Regions from separate parts of the Streptomyces sp. NPDC001157 genome, predicted to be linked through region 2. Evidence: riboswitches for the same ligand, from Rfam matches in the RefSeq annotation. Region 2 holds a riboswitch; the other holds the start of a gene.

Region 1 (11,494 bases), on a different contig from region 2:
ACGGCTTGCCGAGCTGGGTCTGGGCGGCCTGGAAGGCGGCGGCGGCCCTGCCGGAGGCGGGGGGCGCGTCGCCGAGGTCCACGCGGCTGGCGGAGGAGCGGCTGGCGCGGGCGTCGGCGGCGGCGAGCGCCGCCCGCTCCGCGGCGGTCAGCGAGTTGAGCAGCTTCTGCGCCTCGGCGAGCTTGCCCTGGATGTCCTTCTTCTTCTTGCCCAGTTCGGCGCGAGTGGAGGCAAGGTCCTTGAGCTTGTCGGAGGCCTCGGCGCGCTCCTGGGCGAGCTCGCGCTGCTTCTCCTGGATCTTCTTCAGCGCCTCGACCTGCTGGGCGCTGAGCTGGTCGGCGGTGGACGCCTTGTCCAGGTAGTCGTCCGGGTTCGACGACAGGAACAGCTGGAGGGAGGAGTCGATGGAGCCGGTGCGGTACTGCGCGGCGGCCGCCAGGCCCATGGTGTCGCGCAGCTGGTTGAGCTCCTCCTGGCCGCGGGCGACGTTGTCCTGGATGGTGGAGATCTCCTTCTGGAGCTTCTCCTGCTTCTCCTTGGCGCCGTTGAACTTCTCGGTGGCCTGCTCGGCCGCCTCGTACAGCTTGTCGACCTTGGCCTTGACCTCGTCCTTGGAGGGCTTCTCGCTCGGCGCGGCGTTCGCGGCCTGGGCGCTGATGGCAACAGCGGCAGCAGCTGCGGTGGTGAGCACAGTCACGCGAGCCCGGCTCGGCTGCTTCGGTCGACGATGGGACGCCACGGAAGAGGGCTCCTTCTTGTGAGTGATCACCCGCTCGGAGGTTCGAGGCCCGACCTTAGTGACCTTCTTGTGATCACTTCAAATCCTCGCGTGAAAAATCTTAGTGACGCAATGCATTCTTTGCACATAACCCACGTGCGGTGACGCCAGGTTGACGCTACGTTGCGTGACGATTGCGCCAATTCGGGCATTAAACCTAGAAGTTCGACCTTCGGGACAGCGGCCCGGGAAACAGCTCAGGAGAGCCGCTTCAGGAGCATCGCCGAAGCGACCGGCCGCGCCCCCGCGCGGGCCACTCCGTCGGCCACCTCACGGTCCGTGGAAGCCACGATGACGGGCCTCCCGGGGGGCTCAGCGCGCACCAGCTGGCGGATCAACTCGTCGGCGGTGACGCCCGGTTTGGAGAACAGCACCCGCACTCCGCGCGGCGGCGCGAGCAGCACGGGGGCGACCAGTTCGGCCCCGTCGAAGACGCAGGTGACCTCGGCGCCGGTCTGTGCAGCGAGTTGCGAAAGCTGCCCGAGGAGCCTCAACCGCTGCTTCTCCAGAGGCATTTGGGGATAACCCGTTTTGGTGACGTTGTAACCGTCGACGACCAGATGCGCCTGCGGCAGCTCGAGCAGCTGATCCAGGATCGCGGGGTCATTTTCGGACAAAGCACGCGCAGCGATGTCCTTGGGGGTCATTCGTCCCGGTTCGACCGCATCGACGGTCTCCGCCGGCCGTACGGACACGGGCGGCAGCGCCAGCTCCCGGCGCAGCCCCTGGGCCGCGTCCAGGACGGTGTCCAGAAGCAGGCGCACGCGCATGTCCTCGACACTGCGCCCCTCGCGCGCTGCTTTGCGCGTGGCCTCCAGAGCGGCCTCCGCCTCCCCGAGCCGCGACTTCAGCCGCCGGGACTCGCTCTCGGCTGCGGACACCTGCGCCTGCCCCTCGGCGCGTACGGCCTCGATCTCGCCCTGGATCTTGCGCAGGGCGGCCTCGCCCCGCTTGACGTCGCTGTGGGCCGCTCGCAGCTTGCGGTGCAGCGAGTCGGCCTCCTTCCTGGCGGCCTCCAGCTCGGTGCGCAGCCGCTCGGTGTCGGCCCGGGTCTGCTCCCGGGCCCGGTCGAGCTCCTCGCGCAGCCGCTCCAGCTCGGCCCGGTTCTCCTCGTCGGCCCGCTCGGCGTCGGCCCGCTGGGCCTCCTCGCCGGCCGCGGTCACGAGCTTCACCCAGCCGGTGGGCCGCAGAACATAGGCCGCGGCCGCCACGTCGAGCGGATCCGCGGCCGGGGGCGGCGAGCCGGAGTCCAGGGCGCCGGCGAGTTCCGGCTGGGCCTCTCTCAGCTTCTCCCCGATCCGCTGCCGGAACAGCGGATCGGTCTCCAGCGCGGCCGCCATCGCGTTGCCGGCGAACTTGGCCCGCCGGTTCGGTGCGAAACGGGCGTACTGCCGAAGCTGTGCGGGCAGTTCGCCGACGGTCAGCCCGCCGAAGCCGTCCGAGACGATCTGGACGACCCTGCGGCGCACTCCGTCGGGCAGCGGACGGTCAAGCACCTCGGCGGTGCCGTCGTCCGGCCCCCCGCCTGTGGTCTCCACCATCCGTCACACCCCATTACCTGTGGGGCCGCTCCCTCAGGAGTCGGCGCCCGGCCTGTCCACGAGTTCCACCTGATCCACCGCGTTGCACCAGCGACAGCGCACCGACTCGATGGTCTCACTGACCACCTCGCGCTCCTCGACCTTGGGCTCACCGGCCAGATCGAGGTGGACGTACTCGACCACCTTCGACGAGCGGGTCACGTCGAAACGCGTGAGGTTGCCGCAGAGGGTGCAGCGCCACCGCGTCGTGGCGGTCGGGAGGGGAACCGTCATCGTGCCTGTGCTCTTTCCTTCTAGGCCTTCTATTGTCAATGACGCCCGGGCTTCCCCGGGCGTGTGGCTCGTAACCCTACGGCCTGGGGCGGACTCGCCGCCCGCCCGTCCACGGCGGCGAGGCGGTCTGTGCGACTGCGTCCCGTTACGTCATGCTCTGTGTTCATGATCGGCAAGTGGACCGCCACCCTCGGCAGAGCGATCCGGCGCCCCTCGGCGCCCCTGACGCACACGCTGATCGCCCTGTGCTGTCTGCTCTTCGTGACCGGCCCGGCAGCCGGCCTCAGTCCGGCCTACGGTTCCGCGGACGCGCTGCTCGCCGCCCAGCGCGCCTATTTCCACCGCTGGGGGGTAGTCCCGGCCGAACTGTTCCAGGGCTCCCCCAGGGCCGCCCTGACCCCCGCCACGGCCCTCTTCGTCCACGGCAGCTGGGTGCACCTGCTCGGCAACATGCTCTTCCTCTACGTCTTCGGGGCGATGACCGAGGAACGGATGGGCCGCGTCCAGTTCACGCTCTTCTACGTCGGCTGCGGCTACCTCGCGCTGCTGGGGTACGCGGCGGCCAACGCCACGTCCCAGCAGTCCCTGGTCGGCGCGTCCGGGGCGATCTCGGCGGTCCTGGGTGCGTTTCTGTACCTGTTCCCCGGGGCGAGGGTGACCAGTCTTCTGCCGTTCCTGTTCTTCCTCCCCCTGCGCTTCCCCGCCTGGATCGTGCTGCCCTTCTGGGCGGCCCTGCAGTGGCTGGCGGCCGGGCGCGCGGCGACGGGACCGGGGGTGGCCTATCTGGCCCACCTGGTGGGCTTCGGCGTGGGCTTCGTCTACGCCTGGGTCCGATTCGGCCGTACGACTAGAGTGAGGTCCGCCCCAGCTCCGGCCCCCGAGGGAGAGAACCAGCCGTGATCACCGCGATCGTCCTCATCAAGACCAGCGTGGACCGGATCCCTGAGATCGCGGAGCGGATCGCTTCGCTGGAGTCTGTGAGCGAAGTGTTTTCCGTGACCGGGACGTATGACCTGATCGCGATGGTTCGTGTGAAGCAGCATGAGGATCTTGCTGATGTGATCCCTGGGAGCATCAGCAAGATCCCCGGGGTGGAGGCGACGGATACGCACGTCGCGTTTCGTACGTACTCCCAGCATGACCTTGAGGCCGCGTTTGCCATCGGGTTGGATTCTTGATCGACGCCTAGGCGTCTGCGGGGCGCGGTTCGTGTGCGGGTGCCGGTCCGTTGTGGCTGGTCGCGCAGTTCCCCGCGCCCCTAAGAGCCGCTGCCCCTGACGGCGGTCAAATTCAGACTGCCGGGACGCAGCGGCCGTCCTCCGTTCGGTACTGCCACTTCGCGCCGTCCGCCACCAGCTCCTTCACGGCGGTGACGAAGCGCTCGACGTGCTCGTCGGGGGTGCCGGCGCCGAAGCTGACGCGGATGGCGTTGAGGGACTTTTCGCCGGGGGCGGCCTCGGGGGCGCCGCACTCGCCCTGGGTCTGGGGGTCGGTGCCGAGAAGGGTTCGGACCAGCGGGTGGGCGCAGAAGAGGCCGTCGCGGACGCCGATGCCGTACTCGGCGGAGAGGGCGGCGGCGAAGTGCGAGCTGTTCCAGCCCTCGACGACGAAGGAGATCACGCCGACCCGGGGCGCGTCATCGCCGAAGAGGGACAGCACCTTGACCTGTGGGACCTCTGCCAGGCCCGCACGGACCTTCTCGATCAGGTGCTGCTCCCGGGCGACCAGGGTGTCGAAGCCCGCCTCGGTGAGCGCCCTGCAGGCGGAGGCGATGGAGTAGGCGCCGATCACGTTCGGGGAGCCGGCCTCGTGGCGGGCCGCGCTCTCGTGCCACTCCACATCCACACCGCCGTCCGCGCGCCGGGTGACCTTGCGGCTGGCGCCGCCGCCCGCGAGGTAGGGGTCGGCGGCCTGCAGCCAGTCCGCGCGGCCGGCCAGCACGCCGGAGCCGAAGGGCGCGTACAGCTTGTGGCCGGAGAAGGCGACCCAGTCGACGTCGAGGTCCTGCACGGAGACCGGGTGGTGCGGGGCGAGCTGGGCGGCGTCCAGGACGATACGGGCGCCGTGCGCGTGGGCGGCGGCGGCCAGCTCGCGGACCGGCCACAGCTCGCCGGTGACGTTCGAGGCGCCGGTGACGCAGACCAGGGCCGGGCCGTACGGGTCGCGGTCGGCGAGGGCGCGCTCCAGGGTCTCCACGGCCTGCTGCGGGGTGCGCGGGGCGTTGAGGTAGGTGACCCGGGCGTCCTTCCAGGGCAGCAGGCTGGCGTGGTGCTCGGTCTCGAAGACGAAGACCTGACAGTCGGCCGGAAGGGCCTGGGCCAGCAGGTTGAGGGAGTCCGTGGTGGAGCGGGTGAAGATCAGCTGGTCGTCGGGCCGGCAGTCGAGGAACTCGGCGACCGTCCTGCGGGCGTTCTCGAAGAGGTCGGTCGACAGCTGGGAGAGGTAGCCGGCGCCGCGGTGCACGCTCCCGTAGTAGGGCGCGTACGCCGCCACGTCGTCCCAGACGCGCTGCAGGGCCGGGGCGCTGGCCGCGTAGTCGAGCGCGGCGTAGGTGACTTCGCCGCCCGTGACGAGCGGGACGGTGACATCCCGGCCCAGAACGGGCAGCGCCCCCGAAATGTCACTGCAAACGGAGGTGGCGGCGGCAGCGGTGGAGACAGACATGGCGGAACTCCCGTGGAAGCAGGTGGAATTCGCCCCGCGAGCGGTACGGCTCAAGCAGGGGCGTGAAAAGGAAAGGGGATGCGGAGGCGGGGCTCTGCGGCCCTATCGCATTCGCTTGCTCACGGAAGGCTCCTCGACGACCAGGACCCCTGGTTGCTCGAGGGGTCCGCGCTTGCCGTAGACCTCGCTGCCTACGGCCTGGTCCTCACCCGGGGCACCCCGCCACGGACGGAGGGTTGCCGGACAGTCGGCCGGGGCCTCATGACTGTCACTCATGACCTGGACAGGAACGTACGTGAAGTGATCGCGGTCCCGCAACTCCTGTCCGGATTGCGGGACCGCGGTCCTCTGCTACGCGTTGCTGGCGGCGACCCAGCGCTCCAGCGCCCGCTTGGCCGCGCCGGAGTCGATCGACTCCGCCGCCTTGTCCATACCGGCCCGGATCTGCTCGGCCAGCGTCCCGGGACCCGGGTCGAGAGCCACGAGCGCGGCCGCCGAGTTCAGCAGTACGGCGTCCCGTACGGGGCCCTTCTCGCCGTCGAGGAGCCTGCGGGCGACCTCCGCGTTGTACGACGGGTCGGCGCCTCGCAGGGCCTCGACCGGGACCAGTTCGATGCCGACGTCCCGGGGGTCGAAGGTCTCCTCGGTGACCTTGCCGTCGCGGACGACCCACACCCGGGACGTGGAGGTGGTCGTCAGCTCGTCGAAGCCGTCGTCGCCGCGGAAGACGAGGGAGGAGTTGCCGCGTTCGGCGAGGACGCCCGCGATGAGCGGAGCCAGGCGCGGGTCGGCGACGCCCACCGCCTGTGCCCTCACCTTCGCCGGGTTGGTCAGCGGACCGAGCGCGTTGAAGGTCGTCCGGATGCCCAACTGCCCTCGTGCGGCGGCGACATGACGCAGCGCCGGGTGGAACTTGATGGCGAAGCAGAACGTGATGCCGGCTTCCTCCGCGACCTCCGCCACCCGCTTCGGCGTCAGCTCCAGATTGACGCCGAGCTTCTCCAGGACGTCCGAGGCGCCGGACGCGGAGGAGGCGGCCCGATTGCCGTGCTTGACGACCTTTGCGCCCGTGCCGGCGATGACGATCGCCGACATCGTGGAGATGTTCACCGTCTTCGCGCCGTCACCGCCCGTGCCGACGATGTCGACGGTCCGGCCCGGCACCTCGATGACGTTCGCGTGCTCGTACATCGTCCGGACGAGGCCGGTGATCTCCTCGACGGTCTCGCCCTTGGCACGCAGCGCCACCGCGAACCCGGCGATCTGGGCGTCGGTCGCCTCACCGCGCATGATCAGGTCCATCGCCCAGGCGGTGTCGTCGGCGGTGAGGTCGTGGCCGTCCAGCAGGCCGTTCAGCAGCAGGGGCCAGGAACGGCCCGCCGCGGTGTCGCCTCCAGCGGGGGTCACAGCGCTCATAAGGCCGCTCCTGGTCGTCGTAGAAGAAGAAAACGAGTGTGAAGCCACCCTATCCAGCTCAGGGCATGGAAAAGGGCCCCCGTCCGAAGACCGGACGGGGGCCCTTCTGCCGTGGCGTGGCGAGCCGCAGCGATCAGTGGTGGCCGTGGCCGCTCGTGATCTCCCTGTACTCCTCGACCGTCGGCTTCGGAATCTGGGACTCCTCGCCGTAGTACGCCTCGCTGAGCTTGGCGCGCAGTCGCTCGGAGCCCTTGACCTTGCGCTCGACGCCGTTCTCGTCGACCGTCGGGCCGATCTCGGCCGGCTTGTACTGCTCGTGCGCCGTGAGGGTGTGCAGGGCGTCCTGGCTGAGGGGCTCGTGCACCTCGATGAACTCACCGTGCGGAAGGCGCTTGATGATGCCCGACTCGCGGCCGTGCAGCACCTTGTCCTTGTCGCGGCGCTGGAGGCCGAGGCAGATCCGCTTGGTGGCGATGAAGGTGAGCACCGGCACGACGAAGAAGCCGACACGCACGAACCAGGTGATCGCGTTGATCGACAGGTGGAAGTGCGTGGCCCACAGGTCGTTGCCGCCACCGACCAGCAGCACGAAGTACCAGGAGATCCACGCCGCACCGAAGGCGGTACGCGTCGGGGCGTTGCGCGGACGGTCCAGGATGTGGTGCTCGCGCTTGTCGCCGGTGACCCAGGACTCGATGAACGGGTAGACCGCGATCGCGACCAGGACCAGCGGGAAGATGATCAGCGGGATGAACACGCCCAGGACGAGCGTGTGGCCCCACAGGTTGATCTCCCAGCCCGGCATCGTGCGGATCAGGCCTTCGGAGAAGCCCATGTACCAGTCGGGCTGGGCGCCGGTCGACACCTGGTCCGGACGGTAGGGGCCCATGGCCCAGATCGGGTTGATCGAGGCGATCGCCGCGATGGCCGCGATGACACCGAAGACCAGGAAGAAGAAGCCGCCGGCCTTCGCCATGTACACCGGCAGCAGCGGCATGCCGACGACGTTGTTGTTCGTCTTTCCGGGGCCCGCGAACTGCGTGTGCTTGTGGTAGAAGACCAGGATCAGGTGCGCCACCATCAGGCCGAGCATGATGCCCGGCAGCAGCAGGATGTGGATCGAGTAGAAGCGGGCCACGAAGTCGCCGCCCGGGAACTCGCCGCCGAAGAGGAACATCGACAGGTACGTGCCGACGACCGGCACGGACAGGATCGCGCCCTCCATGAAGCGGACACCGGTGCCGGAGAGCAGGTCGTCCGGGAGGGAGTAACCGGTGAAGCCGGTGAACATGCCCAGGACGAACAGCAGGAAGCCGAACAGCCAGTTGACCTCACGCGGCTTGCGGAACGCGCCGGTGAAGAACACGCGCATCATGTGCACGAACATGCCCGCGAGGAAGATCAGCGCGGCCCAGTGGTGGATCTGCCGGATCAGCAGACCGCCGCGCACATCGAAGGAGATGTGCAGGGTCGAGTTGAACGCCTCGGACATCATCTGGCCCTGCAGCGGGATGTAGCTGCCGTGGTACTCCACCTCGTTCATCGACGGGTGGAAGAACAGCGTCAGATACACACCCGTGAGGATGATGATGATGAAGCTGTACATGCACACTTCGCCCAACATGAACGACCAGTGGTCGGGGAAGATCTTGCGCATGTTGGTCTTGGCCAGGGAGTAGATCCCCAGCCGGCCGTCGGCCCAGTCGGCGACGCGCTCGCCGGCCGGCGCTTTGCCGCGCCGGGACTCGTTGTTCTCGTTGGTGCTCATCCGCGCTCCCAGAATGCAGGACCGACGGGCTCCTCGAAGTCGCCGAGCGCCTCGAGGTAGCCCTGGTCGTTCACGCCGATGCGCAGCTGCGGCAGGGCGTGACCGGCGGGGCCGAAGATCACCCGGGCGCCGTCGGACAGGTCGAAGGTGGACTGGTGGCAGGGGCACAGCACGTGGTGCGTCTGCTGCTCGTACAGCGAGATCGGGCAACCGACGTGGGTGCAGATCTTCGAGTACGCCACGATGCCCTGGTAGGACCAGTCGAGTTCCTGCTTGTCCTTGATGTTCTCCGGCTGGATCCGGACGATCATCAGGGCAGCCTTGGCGATCTCGGTCTGGAAGTTCTCGTCGTGCTCTTCCAGGCCCTCGGGCTTGACGAACGTGAGCGAGCCGACCGCGACGTCGGAGGGACGCAGCGGCTCGTTGGTGTTCATGTTGACGAGCAGCTTGCCCTTGGACCACAGCGTGTGGCGGAGCTTGGTCCCCGGCAGCGGTCCGAGGTCGCGCAGCAGCATGACACCGGAGAGCGGGAACAGGGCCAGCGCACCGAACATCGTGTTGCGGATGAGCTTGCGGCGGCCGAGCGCGGACTCCTTGGCGCCCTGCTTGAAGTCGGCCATGACCTTGGCCTTGACCTCGGGCGAGGCCTCGATCGGGTGCCGCTCGTCGGCGATCTCCACGTCGGACATCAGGGTGCGGGCCCAGTGGACCGCGCCCGCGCCGATGGCGAACAGCGCGAGGCCCAGGGTCAGGCCCAGCGCGAAGTTCAGCGCGTTGATGTGGCCGATCGGGAAGACGTAGATCGCCTTGTCGTGCGGGATCGCCACGTACGAGGCGATGAAGCCGACCGTGGCCAGCATCGAGACCGTGAACAGCATGGCCACCACACGCTCGGACCGCTTGGCGGCCCGCTCGTCGATGTCCTGCACCCGGTGCTCGTGGGGCGGCAGACCGGGGTCGGCGAACGGGTTCTTCTCGTCCGCGACGCTTACGGCGCCGTGCGCGTCCTGCTCAGCGGGCAGGTTCTCTTCTGGAATGTCTTGGCTACTCATGACTTCTTGGCCTTTGCGGTCCGAGCGGCGACCCAGACGGCGACCGCGATCAGCGCGCCGAGTCCGAAGATCCAGGCGAACAGGCCCTCGGAGACCGGGCCGAGTCCGCCCAGCTCAAGGCCGCCGGGGCTCTCGGTGTCGTCTCCGTTGACCGCGTGGAGGTACGCGATGATGTCCTTCTTGTTCTGCTCCGACATCGTGGTGTCAGGGAACGACGGCATGTTCTGCGGGCCGGTCTGCATGGCCTCGTAGATGTGCTTCGGGTCGACGCCCTCGAGGCTCGGCGCGAACTTGCCGTGCGTCAGCGCACCGCCCTTGCCGGTGAAGTTGTGGCACTGCGCGCAGTTGGTGCGGAACAGCTCGCCACCCTTGGCGATGTCGGCACCGTCCGGGCCGTACTGCGCCTTCGTCGGGATGGACGGGCCGGCGCCGAAGGAGGAGATGTACGCGGCGAGCTGGTCGATCTCGGCCTGCGAGTAGATGACCTTCTTCTTCGGGACCTGAGCGCCCGGCTGCTGGGCCGGCATACGGCCGGTGCCGACCTGGAAGTCGACGGCCGCGGCGCCCACGCCGACGAGGCTCGGACCGTCGGTGGTTCCCTGACCGCCGGTGCCGTGGCAGCTGGCGCAGCCCACGGAGTAGAGCTTCTTGCCCTCGTCGATGGCAAGGGACTGGGCGGTGTCATCGGCCTGCGCCTTGCTCGCGGGTGCGAACGCGGCGTACAGCCCCCCGGTGCATGCCAGCGCGAGGAGTAGGACGACGAGAGCCGCCATGGGATGGCGTCGTCGTGCGGAGAGCTTTTTCACGGATTACCCCGGTGTCAGGATCTTCTGCGTCGATGCTTGTGGGTTGTGCGCCGCGCGGGCGCACGCGGGAACGGGCCCGGCTACTTGATCAGGTAGATCGTGGCGAAGAGGCCGATCCACACGACATCGACGAAGTGCCAGTAGTAGGACACGACGATGGCCGCGGTCGCCTGCTCGTGGGTGAACCTCTTGGCCGCGTAGGTGCGGCCGAGAACGAACAGGAAGGCGATGAGGCCGCCCGTCACGTGCATGCCGTGGAACCCGGTGGTCAGGTAGAACACCGAGCCGTACGGGTCGGAGGACAGCGAGATGCCGTCCTTCTTCACCAGCTCCGTGTACTCGAAGATCTGACCGCCGATGAAGATCGCACCCATCACGAACGTGATGATGAACCAGCCCCGGAGCTTCTTCACGTCCCCGCGCTCGGCGGCGAACACGCCGAGCTGGCAGGTGAGGGAGGAGAGCACCAGGATCGTGGTGTTGGTCGCGGAGAACGGAAGGTTGAGATGGCTCGCCATCTCCTTCCAGTGATCCGGACCGGTCACCGATCGCAGGGTGAAGTACATCGCGAAGAGGGCCGCGAAGAACATCAGCTCGGAACTCAGCCAGATGATGGTTCCGACGCTGGTGAGGTTCGGCCGGTTGACCGACGGGTGCGCGTGCCCGGTTTCTACTGTCGTTGCTGTCGCCACGACCGACATTATGTCGGTCGCTTATCCCGCCCTCACTCCGGGGGGTGCCGTTCGGAGTGTTGCTCCCGTCCATACCGGTGTTGACGTGGTGTTGAACGGAGTAACATCCGCCCCATCGGGCCTTTCCGTACGACGCTGACGTCTCGGAGGAACTATGCAGCCGACCGCCACGGTGCTGGTCTACAGCGACGACTCCAACACCCGCGAACAGGTGCGGCTGGCGACCGGGCGAAGGCCTGCTCCCGACGTTCCCGTCGTCGAGTTCCTGGAGTGTGCGACGCCGGCCGCCGTCATCAAGGAGCTGGACCGGGGCGGGATCGACGTGTGCGTCCTGGACGGCGAGGCCGTGCCCATGGGGGGCATGGGGGTGTGCAGGCAGATCAAGGACGAGATCTTCAACTGCCCGCCGGTGCTTCTGCTCATCGGGCGGCCTCAGGATGCGTGGCTGGCCACGTGGAGTCGGGCGGATGCCGCTGTGACGTTGCCTGTGGAGCCTGTGGAGTT
Region 2 (8,046 bases):
CCGGGTCCTGGAGCAGGGCGCGGCCGACAGCGACAAGGTCGTACTCCTCCCGCTCCAGCCGATCCAGAAGATCATCGATCCCCCGGATCGGCGACCCCTCACCGGCAAACCCCCGGATGAAGTCCCCGTCGAGCCCGACCGAACCGACGGTGATGGTCGGCCTGCCCGTCAGCTTCTTCGTCCAGCCCGCGAGATTGAGGTCGGAGCCATCGAACTCAGGCAGCCAGTACCGCCGCGTGGAGGCATGGAACGCATCCACACCGGCCGCGGCCAACGGCGCGAGGATCGCCTCCAGTTCCTCCGGCGTCTCGGCGAGACGCGCGTCGTACGCCTCCTGCTTCCACTGCGAGTACCGGAACAGGATCGGGAACTCGGGCGAGACGGCCTCCCGCACGGCCGCCACGATCTCCGCCGCGAACTTCGTACGGGCCACGGGGTCGCCGCCGTAAGCGTCCGTACGGCGGTTGGTGCCGACCCACAGGAACTGGTCGAGCAGGTAGCCGTGCGCGCCGTGCAGTTCGACTCCGTCGAAGCCGATGCGCTCGGCGGCGACCGCGGACTCGACGAACGCGCCGATGACGGCGTCGATGTCGGCCTGGGTCATCGGGGTGGCGTCCTCGACGCCGGTGACGCGCAGACCGGAGGGGCCGTGCGAGGGGGCATCCGGGTAGGGGGCGTCGCCCTGGTTGCGGACCGTGCCTATGTGCCACAGCTGCGGAACGATCGTGCCGCCCGCCGCGTGCACCGCCTCGGCGACCTTCTGCCAGCCCGCGAGCTGCTCCTCGCCGTGGAACCGGGGGACGCGGTCGCTCTGGCCGGCCGACTCGTGGCCGACGTAGGTGCCCTCGGTGACGATCAGCCCGACGCCGGCGGCGGCCCGCCGGGCGTAGTACGACACCACGTCCTCGCCGGGGATGCCGCCCGGGGAGAACATGCGCGTCATGGGCGCCATGACGATGCGGTTGGGGACGGTCAGTCCGTTGATCGCGGTGGGGCGGGAAAGGATCTCGGCGGCGCGGGATGTGGCGGGGGCGGTCACGTGGGGTACTCCTCGTGGGCTGAGTTAACCGAGCGGTATGTGCGCACGCATGGTTGCACTGCCTTAAACAATCGCCTATGCGCCGTCTCACATTCCCGGGCGGACGGCGGCACCCGCGTGACCCCGGACACACCGAAGGGCGGCACCCCCTGCCGGAGCAGGAAGTGCCGCCCTCCGTAAGGACGTTGACCAACCGGAGGCCGAAGCCCCGAGGCGGATCAGAAGTCCATGTCACCGCCCGGCATACCGCCACCGGCAGGCGCGGCGGCCTTCTCCGGCTTGTCGGCGATGACGGCCTCGGTGGTGAGGAAGAGCGCGGCGATGGAGGCGGCGTTCTGCAGGGCAGAGCGCGTGACCTTCGCCGGGTCGATGATGCCTTCCTTGACCAGGTCGACGTACTCGCCGGTCGCGGCGTTGAGGCCGTGACCCGGGGTGAGGTTGCGGACCTTCTCCACCACGACGCCGCCCTCGAGGCCGGCGTTGACCGCGATCTGCTTCAGCGGGGCCTCGAGCGCGATGCGCACGGCGTTGGCGCCGGTCGCCTCGTCACCCTCCAGGTCCAGCTTCTCGAAGACCGAGGAGGCCTGGATGAGCGCGACGCCACCACCGGCGACGATGCCCTCCTCGACGGCGGCCTTCGCGTTGCGGACGGCGTCCTCGATGCGGTGCTTGCGCTCCTTGAGCTCCACCTCGGTGGCGGCACCGGCCTTGATGACCGCGACACCGCCGGCGAGCTTCGCCAGGCGCTCCTGCAGCTTCTCGCGGTCGTAGTCCGAGTCGCTGTTCTCGATCTCGGCGCGGATCTGGTTGACCCGGCCCTGCACCTGCTCCGTGGAGCCGGCGCCGTCGACGATGGTGGTCTCGTCCTTGGTGATGACCACCTTGCGGGCGCGGCCCAGCAGGTCGAGGGAGGTGTTCTCGAGCTTGAGACCGACCTCCTCGGAGATGACCTCGCCACCGGTGAGGATGGCGATGTCGTTCAGCATCGCCTTGCGGCGGTCGCCGAAGCCCGGGGCCTTGACCGCGACGGACTTGAAGGTGCCGCGGATCTTGTTGACGACCAGGGTCGACAGGGCCTCGCCCTCGACGTCCTCGGCGATGATCAGCAGCGGCTTGCCCGACTGCATGACCTTCTCCAGGAGCGGGAGCAGGTCCTTGACGGAAGCGATCTTGGAGTTGGCGATCAGGATGTACGGGTCGTCGAGCGACGCCTCCATCCGCTCCATGTCGGTGGCGAAGTACGCCGAGATGTAGCCCTTGTCGAAGCGCATACCCTCGGTGAGCTCCAGCTCCAGACCGAAGGTCTGGGACTCCTCGACGGTGATGACGCCTTCCTTGCCGACCTTGTCCATCGCCTCGGCGATGAGCTCGCCGATCTGGGTGTCGGCGGCGGAGATGGAGGCCGTCGAAGCGATCTGCTCCTTGGTCTCGACATCCTTCGCCTGCTCAAGGAGGGCACCGGAGACGGCCTCGACGGCCTTCTCGATACCGCGCTTGAGGGCCATCGGGTTGGCACCGGCGGCTACGTTGCGCAGGCCTTCCTTGACGAGGGCCTGGGCGAGAACGGTCGCGGTGGTCGTACCGTCACCGGCGACGTCGTCCGTCTTCTTGGCGACTTCCTTGACCAGCTCGGCGCCGATCTTCTCGTACGGGTCCTCGAGCTCGATCTCCTTGGCGATGGAGACACCATCGTTGGTGATCGTGGGGGCGCCCCACTTCTTCTCGAGGACGACGTTGCGGCCCTTGGGGCCGAGCGTCACCTTCACGGCGTCCGCGAGCTGGTTCATGCCGCGCTCGAGGCCGCGCCGCGCCTCCTCGTCGAACGCGATGATCTTGGCCATGTGAAGTGGTCCCTCCAGGACTGGGGGTGATTCCTTCGGACCGCGCCCGCGCCCGCGACGGACGGCTCGCACACCTCGTGGGTTCCTTCCCCACCCGGCCTGCGGGCCTCACCGACCCGGTCCTTCGTTGTCACTCTCACCTTCAGAGTGCTAACGCCAATGATTAGCACTCGCCCCCGTCGAGTGCAAGGTGCGCCCGCGGAGCGGGCTCGTTGAGGGGCGGTGGTCGAGCGACGGGCGGGCGCAGGCGGCTCTCGGGTACCGGGTGGGCCCGCCCAGGCCCCCGGACATGCCGAAGGGCCCGCCCCGTGAGGTGCGGACCCTTCGATCAAGAACAGAAGAACGTCGCTGCAGTTAACCCGGCGCGTGCTTCAGCTGGTCGCCAGACGGACCATGTCCGCCTGCGGCCCCTTCTGGCCCTGCGAGATCTCGAAATCGACCCGCTGACCCTCTTCCAGGGTGCGGTAGCCGTCCATCTGAATCGCACTGTAGTGGACGAAAACATCCGCACCACCGTCGACCGCGATGAAGCCGTACCCCTTCTCCGCGTTGAACCACTTGACGGTGCCCTGAGCCATGCCTAACTCCCCTATTACTGGCCCTTGCACAGATCCACACTTCGCGGATCCGGGTCAGACCTCACCCCCCACGGTTGGGGGCGTGCGCCGGAACGCGTCGACCGCGGCTGAATGTATCTGTCCAACTGCCGTCTGCAACAGGTCAATCGGACGAGAATTCCGGGCACGACCGGTCGGGAATTTACGGAGAATTCGCCTGAATTCAGGGCAAGTCGGGCCCCATAAATGGAGCATAAGACGCAAAAAACCTGCACACTTTGGCTACTTCTCGCTGCCGGAGAAGCAAGAACTCATATGCACGCGGCAAGCGGAGTCGAGCAGGTTCCCCAACTGTACCGCGCTCAACCATGCAGAATTGCCCCCTCCGCTTCTCTCGCGGAGGGGGCAATTCGATGAACTCTCGGTAATCAGCGTTACCGAAGGTAATAATCGGTCGTCCGACCTGTTTCGCTCAGCCTCCGGCCACGGCCGGAATGATCGAGACGCCCGCCCCGTCCGGAGTCGCCGTCTCCAGCCCCTGCTCGAACCGCACGTCGTCGTCGTTCACGTACACATTGACGAACCGGCGAAGCTTGCCCTGGTCGTCGAGAACGCGGGCGGCGATCCCGGTGTGGTTCTTCTCCAGATCGGCGATGACCTCGCCGAGGGTGCCGCCTTCGGCGGTGACCTCGGCCTGCCCGCCGGTGTAGGTGCGCAGGATGGTAGGGATACGAACGTTGACGCTCACGGTGAAACCTCCGGTCAGGGTGTGGCTTTCAAGGGGCTCGGGGCTGTGTCGATTTGCGGCTCCGCCGCGGGGCGCGACCAGCCCCCACCGGCCCGCAGACGAACAACTACCTGCTAGGCGAGCCCCGCCTCACGGAACGACTCAAGGCTCGGCCGAATCGTCGCGGTGAGCCCGGTGCCGGCCACCGCATCCAGCGTCTTCAGACCGTCACCGGTGTTCAGGACGACCGTCGTCAGGGTCGGGTCGAGGACACCGTTCTCGATCAGCTTGCGCGTCACGCCCACGGTCACGCCACCGGCGGTCTCCGCGAAGATCCCCTCGGTCCTGGCGAGCAGCCGAATGGCATCGACGATCTGCTCGTCGTTGACATCCTCCACCGCACCCCCGGTGCGCCGGGCAATGTCGAGCACATACGGCCCGTCCGCCGGGTTGCCGATGGCCAGCGACTTGGCGATCGTGTTCGGCTTCTGCGGCCGTACGACGTCGTGCCCCGCCTTGTACGCGACGGAAACAGGGCTGCACCCCTCGGCCTGCGCGCCGAAGATCTTGTACGGCTTGTCCTCGACGAGCCCGAGCTTGATCAGCTCCTGCAGACCCTTGTCGATCTTCGTGAGCTGGGAGCCGGAGGCGATCGGCACGACCAGCTGGTCCGGCAGCTGCCAGCCGAGCTGCTCGCAGATCTCGTACGCCAGGGTCTTGGAGCCCTCCGCGTAGTACGGCCGCAGGTTGACGTTGACGAAGCCCCAGCCCTCGCCGGCCGGGTCGCCGATCAGCTCGGAGCAGAAGCGGTTCACGTCGTCGTAGTTGCCGTCGATGCCGACGAGCTCGCCGCCGTAGACCGCGGCCATGACGACCTTGCCCTGCTCCAGGTCGTGCGGGATGAACACGCAGGACCGGAAGCCGGCGCGGGCGGCCGCGGCACCCACCGCACCGGCCAGGTTGCCGGTGGACGAGCAGGACAGGGTGGTGAAGCCGAAGGCGCGGGCGGCCTCGATGGCCTGGGCGACGACTCGGTCCTTGAAGGAGTGCGTCGGGTTGCCGGAGTCGTCCTTGACGTACAGACCGCCGGTCACGCCCAGCTCGCGGGCGAGGTTGTCGGCCCTGACGAGCTTGGTCCAGCCGGGGTTGATGTTCGGCTTGTCGGCCACGTCCGCCGGGACGGGCAGCAGGGGCGCGTAACGCCAGATGTTCGCGGGACCCGCCTCGATCTGCTTGCGGAGCTCCTCGGTGTCGTAGGCCGAGAAGTCGTAGGCGATCTCCAGCGGGCCGAAACACTCCTCGCAGGCGAAGACCGGGCCGAGGGGTACCCGGTGACCGCACTCGCGGCAGGAGAGCGCCGCGGCGGGACCGAGGTCGACGGTCGTGGGGTCGGTGGTGCTTGCAACAGTCTGCGCAGCCATGTGAGGCGAGGCCCTTTCTCCTCATCTTCCTCACGACGCATCTCGCCGTGAGACGGATTTGGCACCTTCCCTAGCCGGGAGCCTCGCGGAACGATCGGCATCGATCGGTACGAGACCGGCTGGAGGGTTGCCGGGGCTTCATCGGGCCGTATCCCTCTGCCCCTCTGGATGAGCGGTATGCGGTTGTAAACGCCGGACGAGCCCCGACATGCGATGGTCACCAGCGTTGTTCAAGACTGTAACCGAAGGCCAGGACAGTTGAGATAGTCGTCCGAACCGCGAGATGGATCACACGTTCCACGCTCGCCGAGAGAACGCAGAGGAGCCGCCTACGTGCTGGAAGAAGTCGAGCGCTGGCTGAGCACCCGCTCCTGGTCCCTGACCGATCGCCCTCTCCACAGGATCCTCGCCGCCAAACAGCGGTCGGGACAGTCGGTCAGCGTCGTGCTGCCCGCACTCAACGAGGAGGAGACGGTCGGCGAGATCGTCGCGATCATCCGTCACGACCTCATGCAGCAGGTTCCGCTCGTCGACGAGATCGTCGTCGTCGACTCCGGGTCCACCGACCGCACGTCCGAGGTCGCCGCGGCGGCCGGGGCCAGGGTCGTCCACCGTGACGACATCCTGCCCCGCATCCCGACCGTCCCCGGCAAGGGCGAGGTGCTGTGGCGCTCGCTCCTCGTCACCGACGGGGACATCGTCTGCTTCATCGATGCCGACCTGAAGGAGTTCTCCTCCGACTTCGTCTCCGGGATCGTCGGCCCGCTGCTCACCGACCCGGGGATCGACCTCGTCAAGGGCATGTACGACCGCCCGCTGGGCGGCGCCCAGGGCCAGGGCGGCCGGGTCACCGAGCTGATGGCACGCCCACTGCTGAACATGCACTGGCCGCAGCTGGCCGGCTTCGTGCAGCCGCTCGGCGGCGAGTACGCGGCCCGGCGCAGCCTGCTGGAACAGCTGCCGTTCCCCGTCGGGTACGGCGTCGAGCTGGGCATGCTGGTCGACGCCCTGCACCTGGTGGGCCTCGACGCGCTCGCCCAGGTGGACGTCGGGGTGCGCAAGCACCGCCACCAGGACGGGCAGGCGCTGGGCCGGATGTCCGCCGCGATCTACCGCACCGCACAGCTGAGGCTGGCCCGCGGCCATCTCATCCGTCCCTCCCTCACCCAGTTCGAACGGGGCGAGGACGGCTTCGAGCCGCGCACCTACTCCGTGGACACGGAGGAGCGGCCGCCGATGGTGGAGATCGCGGAGTACGCGTCGCGCAAGGTCGCCTGAGGCGGCGCGTTACGCGGTGCGGGCGGTGTATACGGTCCACCCGCAGAGCCCAGCCGTACGTTTGAGCGTTTCCGGGCCGGGCTAGGTTGAGGCGTATGGCTTCCACGCACTCCGCTGGTCATCAGGTGCTGGTCGCGTCCAATCGCGGCCCGGTCTCGTACGAAGTGCAGGAGGACGGCTCGCTGGCCGCCAGGCGCGGCGGCGGCGGGCTGGTCTCCGGCCTGTCCGCGATCGGGCCCGACGCGGACGCCCTGTGGGTGTGCTCGGCGCTGTCCGACGGCGACCGCGAGGCGGTACGGCGCGGGGTCGGCGAGGACGGTGTGCGGATGCTGGACATCCCGGCCGGTGTGCACGCCGACGCGTACAACGGCATCGCGAACTCCGTGCTGTGGTTCGTGCATCACATGCTGTACCAGACGCCGCTTGAGCCGGTCTTCGACGCGGAGTTCCGGCGGCAGTGGGCGTCGTACGAGACCTACAACCGCGCCTTCGCCGAGGCACTCGCCCAGGAGGCGGCCGAGGGCGCGGCGGTGCTGGTGCAGGACTACCACCTGTGTCTGGTGCCGGGGATGCTGCGGGAGGTGCGGCCGGACCTCAGGATCGGACACTTCTCGCACACTCCGTGGGCGCCGGTGGACTACTTCCGGATGCTGCCGGACGACATCGCCGAGCAGCTGCTGCGCGGCATGCTGGGCGCCGACCGGCTGGGCTTTCTGACCCGGCGCTGGGCGGACGCGTTCACTGCCTGCTGTACGGCGGTGGTGGGCGGCCTCGGGGACACGGAGATCGGCGTGCACGGCCTCGGCGCGGACGCGGACTTCCTGCGCAAGCGCTCGCACGAGACCGATGTGGCCGAGCGCATGGCCGCGCTGCGGGAGGAGATCGGCGCCGGCCGCAAAACGGTCGTACGGGTCGACCGCACCGAGCTGTCGAAGAACATCGTGCGCGGGCTGCTGGCGTACCGGCAGCTGCTGGAGGACCGCCCCGAGTGGCGGGAGCGGGTCGTGCACGTCGCGTTCGCCTACCCCTCCCGGCAGGACCTCGCCGTCTACCGCGACTACACGGCCGAGGTGCAGCGGGTGGCGGATGAGATCAACTCCCGCTTCGGGACGCCGGGTTGGACACCGGTCGTGCTGCACGTCAAGGACGACTTCGCGCGCTCGCTGGCCGCCTACCGGCTGGC

The links. Region 2 has a riboswitch for S-adenosylmethionine ahead of thrC (threonine synthase). Riboswitches for the same ligand answer to the same signal wherever they lie in the genome.
Region 1: another riboswitch for S-adenosylmethionine. It lies ahead of ACWDAG_RS10465 (aminotransferase class V-fold PLP-dependent enzyme); the one in region 2 lies ahead of thrC (threonine synthase).

The regions. Positions count from the first base shown of each region.
Region 1 covers NZ_JBSFJW010000004.1:459,284-470,777, forward strand. Annotated here, with positions in the region: gene ACWDAG_RS10440 (NlpC/P60 family protein) at 1-739, opposite strand, end outside; gene ACWDAG_RS10445 (NYN domain-containing protein) at 976-2,319, opposite strand; gene ACWDAG_RS10450 (hypothetical protein) at 2,353-2,592, opposite strand; gene ACWDAG_RS10455 (rhomboid family intramembrane serine protease) at 2,758-3,492, shown strand; gene ACWDAG_RS10460 (Lrp/AsnC family transcriptional regulator) at 3,489-3,770, shown strand; gene ACWDAG_RS10465 (aminotransferase class V-fold PLP-dependent enzyme) at 3,883-5,256, opposite strand; SAM riboswitch class IV at 5,420-5,536, opposite strand; gene trpD (anthranilate phosphoribosyltransferase) at 5,608-6,672, opposite strand; gene qcrB (cytochrome bc1 complex cytochrome b subunit) at 6,806-8,440, opposite strand; gene qcrA (cytochrome bc1 complex Rieske iron-sulfur subunit) at 8,437-9,492, opposite strand; gene qcrC (cytochrome bc1 complex diheme cytochrome c subunit) at 9,489-10,298, opposite strand; gene ctaE (aa3-type cytochrome oxidase subunit III) at 10,379-10,999, opposite strand; gene ACWDAG_RS10495 (hypothetical protein) at 11,145-11,494, shown strand, end outside.
Region 2 covers NZ_JBSFJW010000008.1:334,452-342,497, forward strand. Annotated here, with positions in the region: gene ACWDAG_RS18305 (NADH:flavin oxidoreductase) at 1-1,039, opposite strand, end outside; gene groL (chaperonin GroEL) at 1,258-2,880, opposite strand; gene ACWDAG_RS18315 (cold-shock protein) at 3,252-3,458, opposite strand; gene ACWDAG_RS18320 (MoaD/ThiS family protein) at 3,910-4,185, opposite strand; gene thrC (threonine synthase) at 4,299-5,585, opposite strand; SAM riboswitch class I at 5,604-5,760, opposite strand; gene ACWDAG_RS18330 (glucosyl-3-phosphoglycerate synthase) at 5,919-6,863, shown strand; gene ACWDAG_RS18335 (alpha,alpha-trehalose-phosphate synthase (UDP-forming)) at 6,959-8,046, shown strand, end outside.